DNA from 2 places in the Vreelandella sp. 21 genome. Region 2 is predicted to be linked to the other one. Evidence: predicted binding sites of a transcription regulator. Region 2 holds the regulator's gene; the other holds the start of a gene.
The links. The regulator FNR, encoded in region 2, switches genes on or off when oxygen is low (the NO sensors DNR and NnrR bind a similar motif). The targets are predictions, from matches to a motif close to TTGATNTANATCAA.
Positions count from the first base shown of each region.

Region 1: the regulator FNR is predicted to act here: its motif matches at 2,304-2,317, upstream of ACN06F_RS09470 (cation-translocating P-type ATPase).

Region 1 covers NZ_CP194673.1:2,002,023-2,006,859, reverse strand. Annotated here, with positions in the region: gene ACN06F_RS09490 (inositol monophosphatase family protein) at 1-673, shown strand, start outside; tRNA gene ACN06F_RS09485 (tRNA-Pro) at 800-876, shown strand; gene ACN06F_RS09480 (VIT1/CCC1 transporter family protein) at 1,020-1,772, opposite strand; gene ACN06F_RS09475 (hypothetical protein) at 1,851-2,210, opposite strand; gene ACN06F_RS09470 (cation-translocating P-type ATPase) at 2,546-4,837, shown strand, end outside.
Region 2 covers NZ_CP194673.1:3,125,217-3,130,053, reverse strand. Annotated here, with positions in the region: gene ACN06F_RS14430 (putative nucleotidyltransferase substrate binding domain-containing protein) at 1-1,065, shown strand, start outside; gene ACN06F_RS14425 (DNA polymerase III subunit epsilon) at 1,071-1,721, shown strand; gene ttcA (tRNA 2-thiocytidine(32) synthetase TtcA) at 1,788-2,753, shown strand; gene fnr (fumarate/nitrate reduction transcriptional regulator Fnr) at 2,740-3,492, opposite strand; gene hemN (oxygen-independent coproporphyrinogen III oxidase) at 3,551-4,837, opposite strand, start outside.

The DNA of each region.
Region 1 (4,837 bases), 1.1 Mb from region 2:
TGTTGATGTGGCAGTTGATACGCTAATTAGCCAGCGCCTGGAGGAGCATTTTCCTGGTGAAGCGAGGCTGAGTGAAGAACTAAGCCCTGAGCGTGCGCTGCATACCCCCGCCGAGCAGCTGTGGGTGGTAGATCCTATCGATGGAACCGTCAACTTTGCCCAAGGCCTGCGCCATGTGGCGGTGTCGATTGGCTGGATAGAGAACGGCATCGCTAAAGTAGGCGTTGTTCATGCACCTTTCTTGGGTGATACCTTCAGTGCCGCGCAAGGATTAGGTGCGTACTGCAATCAGCAACCAATCAAACCGAGTGACGCTGATACGCTTGAAAGCACTCTGGTGGCTACCGGTTTTCCCTACGATAAACAGGCTCGCAAACAGCTTCTACCACGTTTGGAAGCCGTGTTGGTGAACTGTCAGGATGTTCGTCGCAATGGCGCAGCTGCGATTGACCTCTGTGATGTCGCCTGCGGCCGATTAGACGCATATTACGAAAGCGTTTCACCATGGGACTTTGTCGCGGGTTGGGTCATTGCTCGTGAAGCAGGCGCGAAAGTAGGCCACTTAACTGAGGTACCTGACGGCGTGCCAGTTGACCTCTACCCAGAGCAACTGCTCGTCACAACGCCCAAGGTATATGATGCCATGGCATCGCTACTTAAGAGCATCGAGTAAGTGCAAGCGGCAACCAATTGAAAAGAAAGCGCAAAAAGAGCTTTTCATTTGGTTAAGAAAGCGCTAGTATACGCACCGTCTTGAGGCAAACGATGTTGGTTAACATTCGTTGTCAATCCAAGATATCGGAGTGTGGCGCAGCTTGGTAGCGCGTTGCAATGGGGTTGCAAAGGTCGCAGGTTCGAATCCTGTCACTCCGACCAAACAGATAAAACGGTCACTTAGCTATTACAGCGGTGGCCGTTTTTTGGTTTTAAGCTTCATTCTGGATTAGCAATCATTAGCATAAGTTGTGAAGCTTACTGACATACTATGATTATTAATAGCCAAGCAGGTCTTTATAGGCCTAGCCTGCTAATAGACGCTGCGCGAGATAGCCTGTCGCAAAGGCGAGCCCGGCCGCAGCGCTACCCATGAAAAGAGTACGCAGGCCTGAGCGCCAAGCCGGTAGGCCGTAGACGGCGCTCTTGAGCATGCCAATAGCAAGGAATACGCCGCAAGCCAGCCCTAGACTGGCTAGAAACTGCGTCGTGGTTGCTATGCTAGGTATCGTATACGGAAGTAACGGTAGAGCGCCTACGATCAAAAAAGCACTAAAGGTAACTAACGCTGCTCGAAGAGGGTTAAGTCCAACAGATGAAAGCCCATGTTCTTCTTGTAACATAGTAGTCACCCATCTATCCGGTTCACGACATAGCGTTTCCACTACTTGTTCAAGTAGTTCTCCTTCGAAACCTTTAGCGTGAAAAAGTTGGCGAATCTCTTCGCGTTCGCCCTCAGGCACCAGGTCAATATGTTGCCGTTCGATACGCTCAGTACTGGCGATCTGAGCAAGCTGTGCCTGCCCGGCTTCGTAATTGCTTACTGCCATGCTGAAGCCGTCAGCGAGTAAGTTGGCGAAACCCAGTACAAGCGCCACCTGTGGTGAAAAACCTGCTCCAAATGCCCCTGATACAACCGCAAAAGTCGTCACGCAACCATCGATACCGCCGAGCACAGCATCTGGAAGCGTTGATGCTTTTACTGGAGTCGCTAGCCGTTTACGCACTGCATCAGGGTGATGGTCGCTAAGTAGACTTTCACGGCTTGGGGTTGGCATATCAAGGCCTCGTACTTCCCTGGGGTAAGAGGGCCGTTGAATAATTGCTCACAGCCCTCAGGTTAGTCTAGCCACAGCTTACAGCTCACTCCATATCCGCTCGCGTAAGTCCTCGCTGAGTTCCGATACCTTGCGCATGCGGTTAAAAGTGGCCTCTGTCATGTCTCCTGCGATGCTGTGGTAGCAAGCTGCCATTGATGCTGGGGTTTGAGGTCCTTCAAAACCGAGCATGCAGCAGGTTAGCTTGCTGTAGATGGGGGCCACGGTTGAAATGAAATCAAGCTCATACCGAAGTGCTTCGTTAATAGTTTCTAGCCAGACGCGTTGCAGCTTTGCGGCCGAATGTGTGGCTTCCACCCAAGGCTGATGCCAAAGAACCAGTATCGTATCCTTGTTGGTTGTATTCGCTGTCAGATTGGGAAACATTAACGTTGTCATTGTATTGGTTCCTTGTGTGCAGTTAGGAGTCGAACCCTGTTAGGAATAGCATAGTCGCGCCCAGAATAAAGGTTGTCATTAGTAGCTGCTCCTTTGACGCTGATCATATTTTTACTATCTACGAGAAGGTTTAGCTCTTTAGTTTGATTCTTACGACCTATTCCAAAAATTAACGGATCAAAATAGCTAATTAAATGCTGAGCGACGCTACTTAGCCTGGGTGGCGTGGCGTTTTTTGCGTTGCATCATTTCCTTGTTACTTTATGGATAACAGTAGTACTGCAGCGCAGCAACCTGCTGTAAGCTGACAATATATTTAACAAGGGAGCTTATGGATGGAAAACCCTCAAACACCTGCCAAGTCATCGCGAGAGTGGCATAGTGCCTCGATAGATCAAGTGCTTGAGTGGCAGGGTGTTACTGCCGACGGCCTATCTACCACTGAGGCTCAAGCGCGCATAGAGCGCTATGGTCCGAATCGTCTTCAGCAGGCTCAGGGACGTCCTTGGTATCGGCGTTTATTGGATCAGCTCAATAATATTTTAATTCTTATACTGCTGGTTGCTGCTATTGCCAGTTTCCTGCTTGGGCACGTCATTGATGCGGCGGCCATTGTGGGGGTGGTAGCCGTGATTGCGCTGATTGGTTTTATCCAGGAAGGAAAAGCTGAGCAAGCGCTTGATAGCATCCGCAATATGCTTTCTCCCCAGGCCAATGTCATACGTGACGGGAAGCGCACCACAATTCCTGCCGAAGCGTTAGTGCCAGGGGACATCGTGCTGGTGGAGAGTGGTGACCGGATACCTGCGGACGTGCGACTGATTGAAGCGCGGCGTTTTCGCACCGACGAGGCGGCTCTAACTGGGGAGTCGGTTCCTGTTGAGAAGCAGTCGCACCCAGTGGGCGCAGATGTGGATCTTGCGGAGCGCAGCAGTATGGCGTTTGCCAGTACAATTGTGGTGCAAGGCAATGCCCGTGGTTTGGTCGTTGAGACGGGGCGTTACACTGAAATCGGCAAAATTTCTGAACTTCTGCGTGGTGTAGAAAAAATTAAAACACCGCTGCTTCAGCAGCTTGATCGTGCGGGTAGGGTGCTGGCAATTTTTATCTTGGGTGCCGCCGCTATTACCGCGCTGTTAGGCACGCTTCTTCATGACCAGCCCGCTGCGGATATGTTTATGGCTGCTGTCGGTCTAGCGGTGGCCGCGATTCCCGAAGGTCTACCTGCCATTGTTACCATTGGGCTCGCGCTTGGTGTGCAAAGCATGGCGAAGCGCAACGCCATTATTCGTCGGCTTCCTGCTGTAGAAACGTTGGGCTCCATCTCGACTATTTTTTCCGATAAAACGGGCACATTGACGCGCAATGAAATGACGGCTCAAGCGGTATGGCTGGGTGACGAGCAGTTTTTCATCGAGGGTATCGGTTTCTCGCCCAAGGGGGCTTTTTATCGACTGCGTGCCTGCGGTGAACAAGAAACAGAATGTGTCGATATGGACAGTGCCCAACCGTTAAGCGATTTTTTACGTGCTGGCGTATTGTGTAACGACACTGAGCTGCATCAGCAAGCGGGACAGTATCAGATTTATGGTGACCCGACAGAGGGCGCGTTAGTAGTTGCCGGTGAAAAAGCAGGTATAAAAACGTCAGAGGTGCGCCAGCAGTTTCCACGGGTAGATGCAATCCCTTTCGAGTCAGACTTTAAGTATATGGCCACTCTGCATGCAGGAGCTGATGGCCAGCGTGTCATCGTAAAGGGGGCGCCTGATCGTTTGATAGAAATGTGCGACAGCGTTGCTACCAAGCAAGGCACTGTCGATATTGATCGTAATGAGTGGGAAAACCGTATTCACGAGCTTTCCTCGCGAGGTTTACGCGTACTAGCTATTGCGGATAAACCTGCCGCTGCAATCGATGAGCTTGATCATCACCATATTGAAGGTGGGTTGCGCTTACTGGGAATTATTGGCTTGCTGGACCCACCAAGAGAAGAGGCCATTGAAGCGGTTAAACGTTGCCAACAAGCGGGTATTCGTCCCGTTATGATTACCGGTGATCATGCTTCGACAGCGCTGGCTATTGCTAAACAACTGGGTTTTGCGCAAACCCATAAAGCGCTGACCGGGCGAGAAATTGAAGCGATGTCCGATACAGCGTTAGAAGATATCATTTTAGAGATTGATGTCTTTGCTCGGGCATCACCCGAGCACAAATTGCGTTTAGTTAAGGCGATGCAGGCGCGGGGCGGTGTTTGCTCCATGACTGGGGATGGTGTTAATGATGGGCCTGCCTTAAAACGTGCTGATGTCGGCGTTGCTATGGGAGTACAGGGGACTGAGGCGGCGAAAGATGCTTCTGAAATGGTACTGGCAGATGATAACTTCGCAACCATTGTCAGTGCTATTGAAGAAGGCCGCAAAGTCTACGATAACATCCGTAAAACGATCACCTTTATTCTGCCCACCAACGGTGCTCAAGGCTTGGCGATCATGCTAGCCGTGCTATCCGGCTCGGTGCTACCGGTAACGCCGTTACAGGCATTATGGGTAAATATGGTGGTAGCGATTACGCTAGGTCTGGCATTAGCGTTTGAGACTGGGGAAAAAGACTTAATGGCGCGCCAGCCA
Region 2 (4,837 bases):
GGCGCCCTGAAAGGGGTGGTGGAGCTAACGGATGTCCTTAGCTATTTTTCGAGCCGTAGCTATGTCGTTAGTCTGCAGGTAGAACAGGCGAATAGCTTAGAAGCATTGGCGGCTGCCAGTCAACGCACGCCAGAATTGGTGAATGCGCTTATGGCGCAAGGGGTCAAGCTACGTTTTGCCATGGACCTACTGGCCGCGTTGAATGGCCGAATTATCAATAAAGCGTGGTCATTTGTTATTCCTGAGCAGTATCACTCCCAAAGTTGCCTAATGGTGATGGGGAGCGAAGGGCGCGGTGAACAAATTCTTAAAACAGATCAAGATAATGGCCTGATTTTAGCCGATGACAACCAATGGCCTTCGCTTGCCGAAGACATGAATGTGCTTACCCAAACGCTGATTCAGCTCGGCTACCCACCATGCCCAGGTAATATCATGGTGTCTAATCCTGAATGGGTTGGCACTGTGTCGCAATGGAAAAACAACATTGCTAAATGGGTGAGTGCAAGAGATGGCGACAGCCTAATGAAGCTGGCGATTTTGCTGGATGCCCATGGTGTGGCTGGTAATCCGCAATTGCTAGACAGCGTGCGTGCAGAGCTGTTTGAACGCTGCTCACGGGATGAGCTATTGCTGTCTTACTTTGCGCGTGCTGCGCTGCGTTTCTCAACACCGCTAACGCTATTTGGCTCCTTAAAAAAGCCTCAGCATGGGATCGATATTAAAAAAGGCGGTATTTTTCCTATTGTTCATGGGGTGCGCACAATGGCCCTCGAGCGACGCATTAATGCCACTTCCACCTTAGATCGCCTGGACGCTTTAGCAGAAGATGGTCGTCTTGATCGCCGTTTTGCTGACGACCTGGGCGAGGCGCTGGCGCTGTTTACCGAACTACGTTTAAAGCAGCAGTTGCAGACAGCAGAAGCGTCGACTCAGCAGCGTGGTAACCGTGTTGTGGTGCAAGAACTCTCGTCCCTTGAGCGTGACCTGTTGCGTGAGGCGCTGCATATCGTAAAAGATTTTAAGCAGCGGCTCTCCCATCGTTATCATTTGGAGTATTCGTGAGCGGAATGCGCTTGTTAGACCGGCATATGTCACTGCTCAGTGGCTCGCTGCGTACATTAATGCAGCGCGAAAGCGACCGTCGACGTTGGGCAGATTCCCCCTACGCATGGCTGTTTCAGCCCTACATGGGGGAAGAAATGGTGGCGCTTGCCTGCCAGGTTAGCCCAGGCCAAGCGCCGGTGGTCAGCGTCGCTGCTGTTGTCTTAAGCCCAGGGAGAGTACAGACCAGCCGAGCCTGGGTGGCTACCCTGGCAGAAGAGCAGAACAACAACGCCCCTGCGCTGCGGCGACATCATCAGCTGTATGCGACGGATACGGTGCTGGCGCCGAACGCTGAGCATCTTGGGGCGCTGGCTGAATTCATCGGTAATCGGCCGCTAATTGGCTGGGAGTTAGGGCGCTCGGTGGAACACCTAAATCTTTTGTTTAAAGCAGGGTTGGGATTTGGTTTGCCCAATGCCCAGGTCGATGTTGGAAAGCTACACTATCGCCAACTGCGTCGCTTACATCCACAGTGTGGGACAAGTGGCCGCCTAACCGAAGCGCTCGCTCGTTGGCAAATCCCCGCTCTTCAATGGATGGGAGTGCTTGGGGATGCAACCGCAAGCGCGCTTTTATATCTGCGTTTGCAGCGCGAGATCGCCCAGCAGGGGTAGTCGTTACTACCCTCATGGGATGAATCCACGGGTTTATCTTGGGTGGACGTGGTGAGTCTTGTTAGAATGCCCGCTGCTTCTTCTACCATCGGCAGTGCCTACACCATGCTACAACCTGACTATTTTGACCCCGCAGCGCCTGATACTGTTTCTGTTGACAGTCCTGCTGTTAATAGCGCACAGACACCATCCGAGCATCACGCCGCTAAACAAAAGCGTGAATTTAATAAGCTACAAAAGCGCTTACGGCGAGAGGTTGGCAACGCCATCATTGATTATCAAATGATTGGTGAAGGTGACAAGGTGATGGTGTGCCTGTCTGGCGGCAAAGATAGCTATACGATGCTGGAGATACTGCTTAACCTGCAGCGCAACGCGCCGGTTAACTTCTCTCTGGTCGCCGTCAATATGGATCAAAAACAGCCAGGCTTCCCGGAGCATGTGCTGCCCCAGTACCTAGATAAAGTGGGGGTTGAATACCACATTCTAGAGCGTGACACCTACTCGGTGGTGAAAGAGAAAACCCCAGAAGGAAAAACGACCTGCGCGCTCTGCTCACGACTAAGACGTGGCTCTCTCTATGGGTTTGCCGAGGAAATTGGGGCAACGAAAATTGCCCTAGGGCATCATCGTGAAGATATTTTAGAAACGTTATTTCTTAACATGTTCTTTGGTGGCACTTTGAAAGCAATGCCTCCCAAGCTTTTATCTGACGATGGCAAGAATATTGTCATTCGCCCTCTTGCCTACTGCAAAGAGGCTGATATTGCAGAGTTTTCTCGACTAATGGAATTCCCGATTATTCCCTGCAACTTATGTGGCTCTCAGCCCAATCTCCAGCGTCAAGTCGTCAAAGATATGTTGGCTGAGTGGGATAAAAAACACCCAGGACGTCTAGAAAGCATGTTTAAAGCAGTGACCAATGTAGCGCCTTCCCAGCTAGCAGACCGCCGTTTATTTGACTTTGCTGGCCTTGAAGCCAAACAAGCGGCGTTGATGGAAGGGCGTATTCAGGCGCTTAGCGTGGACTAGCCGACTGTTCTTCCTCTTCAGCTAGCGTGATGAGGCGCCGCATATTTAAAATATTAACCTCGCGCCCTGAAACAGCCACCACCTCTTGCTGTTGAAAGCGGCTAAGAATACGGCTGACCGTTTCTACCGCCAAGCCTAAGTAATTGCCGATGTCGGCGCGGGACATGGAGAGTCTGAAGCTATAAGGCGAGTATCCACGGCGGCGAAAACGGTCTGAAAGGGTGACTAAAAAGCTTGCTAGTCGTTGATCGGCCGTCTTGCGGGATAGCAAGCGCATCATGCGCCGGTCATCTCGCAATTCTTTGCTCATGCTCCGATAAAGCTGGCCACGTAGTTCGGGCAGTTCTTCGGAAAGCAGGTCCAAACGGTCAAATGGGATTTCACACACCGTAGTGGTTTCCAGTGCAATGACGCTACCGGGGTAGTGCTCTTCATCAATTCCGTCCAATCCTACTAGTTCGCTGGGAAGGTAGAAATTTGTCAGCTGATCATTGCCGTTCCCTTCGCTGGTCACCTGTTTCAGGCTGCCTGAGCGGACGGCATACACACTGGTGAAGTGATCACCCTGGCGAAACAGGGGCTCGCCTTTTTTGAGCGGTGCGCGGCGGCGAATGATGGCATCAAACTGGCTCATGTCCTCAAGCTCTAAGGCGAGCGGTAGACACAGCGAGCTTAGGCTACAGGTCTGGCAGCGCGCCTCTTGCAGCAGTGAGCGTCGTTGGCTGGCGGGGTGTGGCATATCATTCTCCCTTTCTCGTTAGCCATCATAGGCCCAGAGGCAAGACGTCTCAAGAAGCTTATACAATCTTAGAGTAGCGCTGAGTAGATTGGTCAGTTAGGCGAGCATCAAAGGCCATCGCTAAATGACGAATCAGCAGCCGCCCAGTGGGGGTGGCGCTAATAACTTGCTGATGGCGAGTGATTAAGCCGTCTTGCTCAGCTGTCTTCAATTGCTCAATTGCGGTGGAAAAATAGTCACTAGCATCGATGTGCCAACGCTTTCCAACTGCCGCTAGATCAATATGCATGTCGCACATTAGCCGTTCAATCACGTCTCTTCGTATTAGGTCGTCCTTATTTAACCTTAATCCTTTAACGGTTGCCAGCTTACCTTGATCTAAGGCTGCTTCATATTGGTTAAGCTGGGTCGGGTTTTGTGCGTAAACGTCGTCAACCCGTGATATAGCGGATACGCCTAAGCCAACTAAATCGCACTGTGCATGGCTAGAGTAGCCCTGAAAGTTTCGTTGCAGTGTGCCGTTGCGCTGAGCAATCGCTAGACTATCGTCAGGTCGTGCAAAGTGATCCATGCCAATATGCACATAGCCTGCGTTAGTCAGCATTTCTATGGTGGTATGCAAAATAGCCAGCTTTTCATCAGCGCTGGGAAGATCCGTTTCGTTAATGCGTCGCTGTGGCGCAAAGCGGGTGGGCATGTGCGCATAATTAAATACGGACAGCCGTGCCGGGTTTAGTTCGATGACTTGACTTAGCGTCTCGGCAAAGCTTTTTTCGGTTTGAAATGGCAGTCCATAAATCAAATCAAGATTGAGTGAGCGAAAACCAAGACGGTGTGCTTCTTCCATCAACGTTTCGGTGAGTACCCGGGGTTGTACTCGGTTGATGGCTTTTTGTACCTGCGGATTTAAATCCTGTACACCAAGGCTTAGTCGATTAAAGCCGAGAGACTGTAGATGGCGCAACGTAAATACGTCTGCTTCACGAGGATCTATTTCAATAGCGTAATCGCGATCGGCTGAGCTAGATAAACCAAAACGGGCATCTAGGCGGTCAATTAGGTCCCCCATCTGTGCCAAGGTTAGAAATGTGGGCGTACCACCACCCCAGTGTAACTGTTGCACCGGGCGTGAAGTGTCTAAATGGCGGGCAGTGAGCACCATTTCTCGATCTAGCCGAGAAAGGTAAGGTTCTGCAAGGGCGGTATTCTTCGTTGCGATTTTATTGCAAGCGCAGTAGAAGCAAATTTTTCGACAAAAGGGTACATGTACATACAGTGATAGCGGGCGGTGGCTCTCGTTACTGCGCGCTAGCGCCTGAGTAAAGTCATCGGCACTAAACTGCTC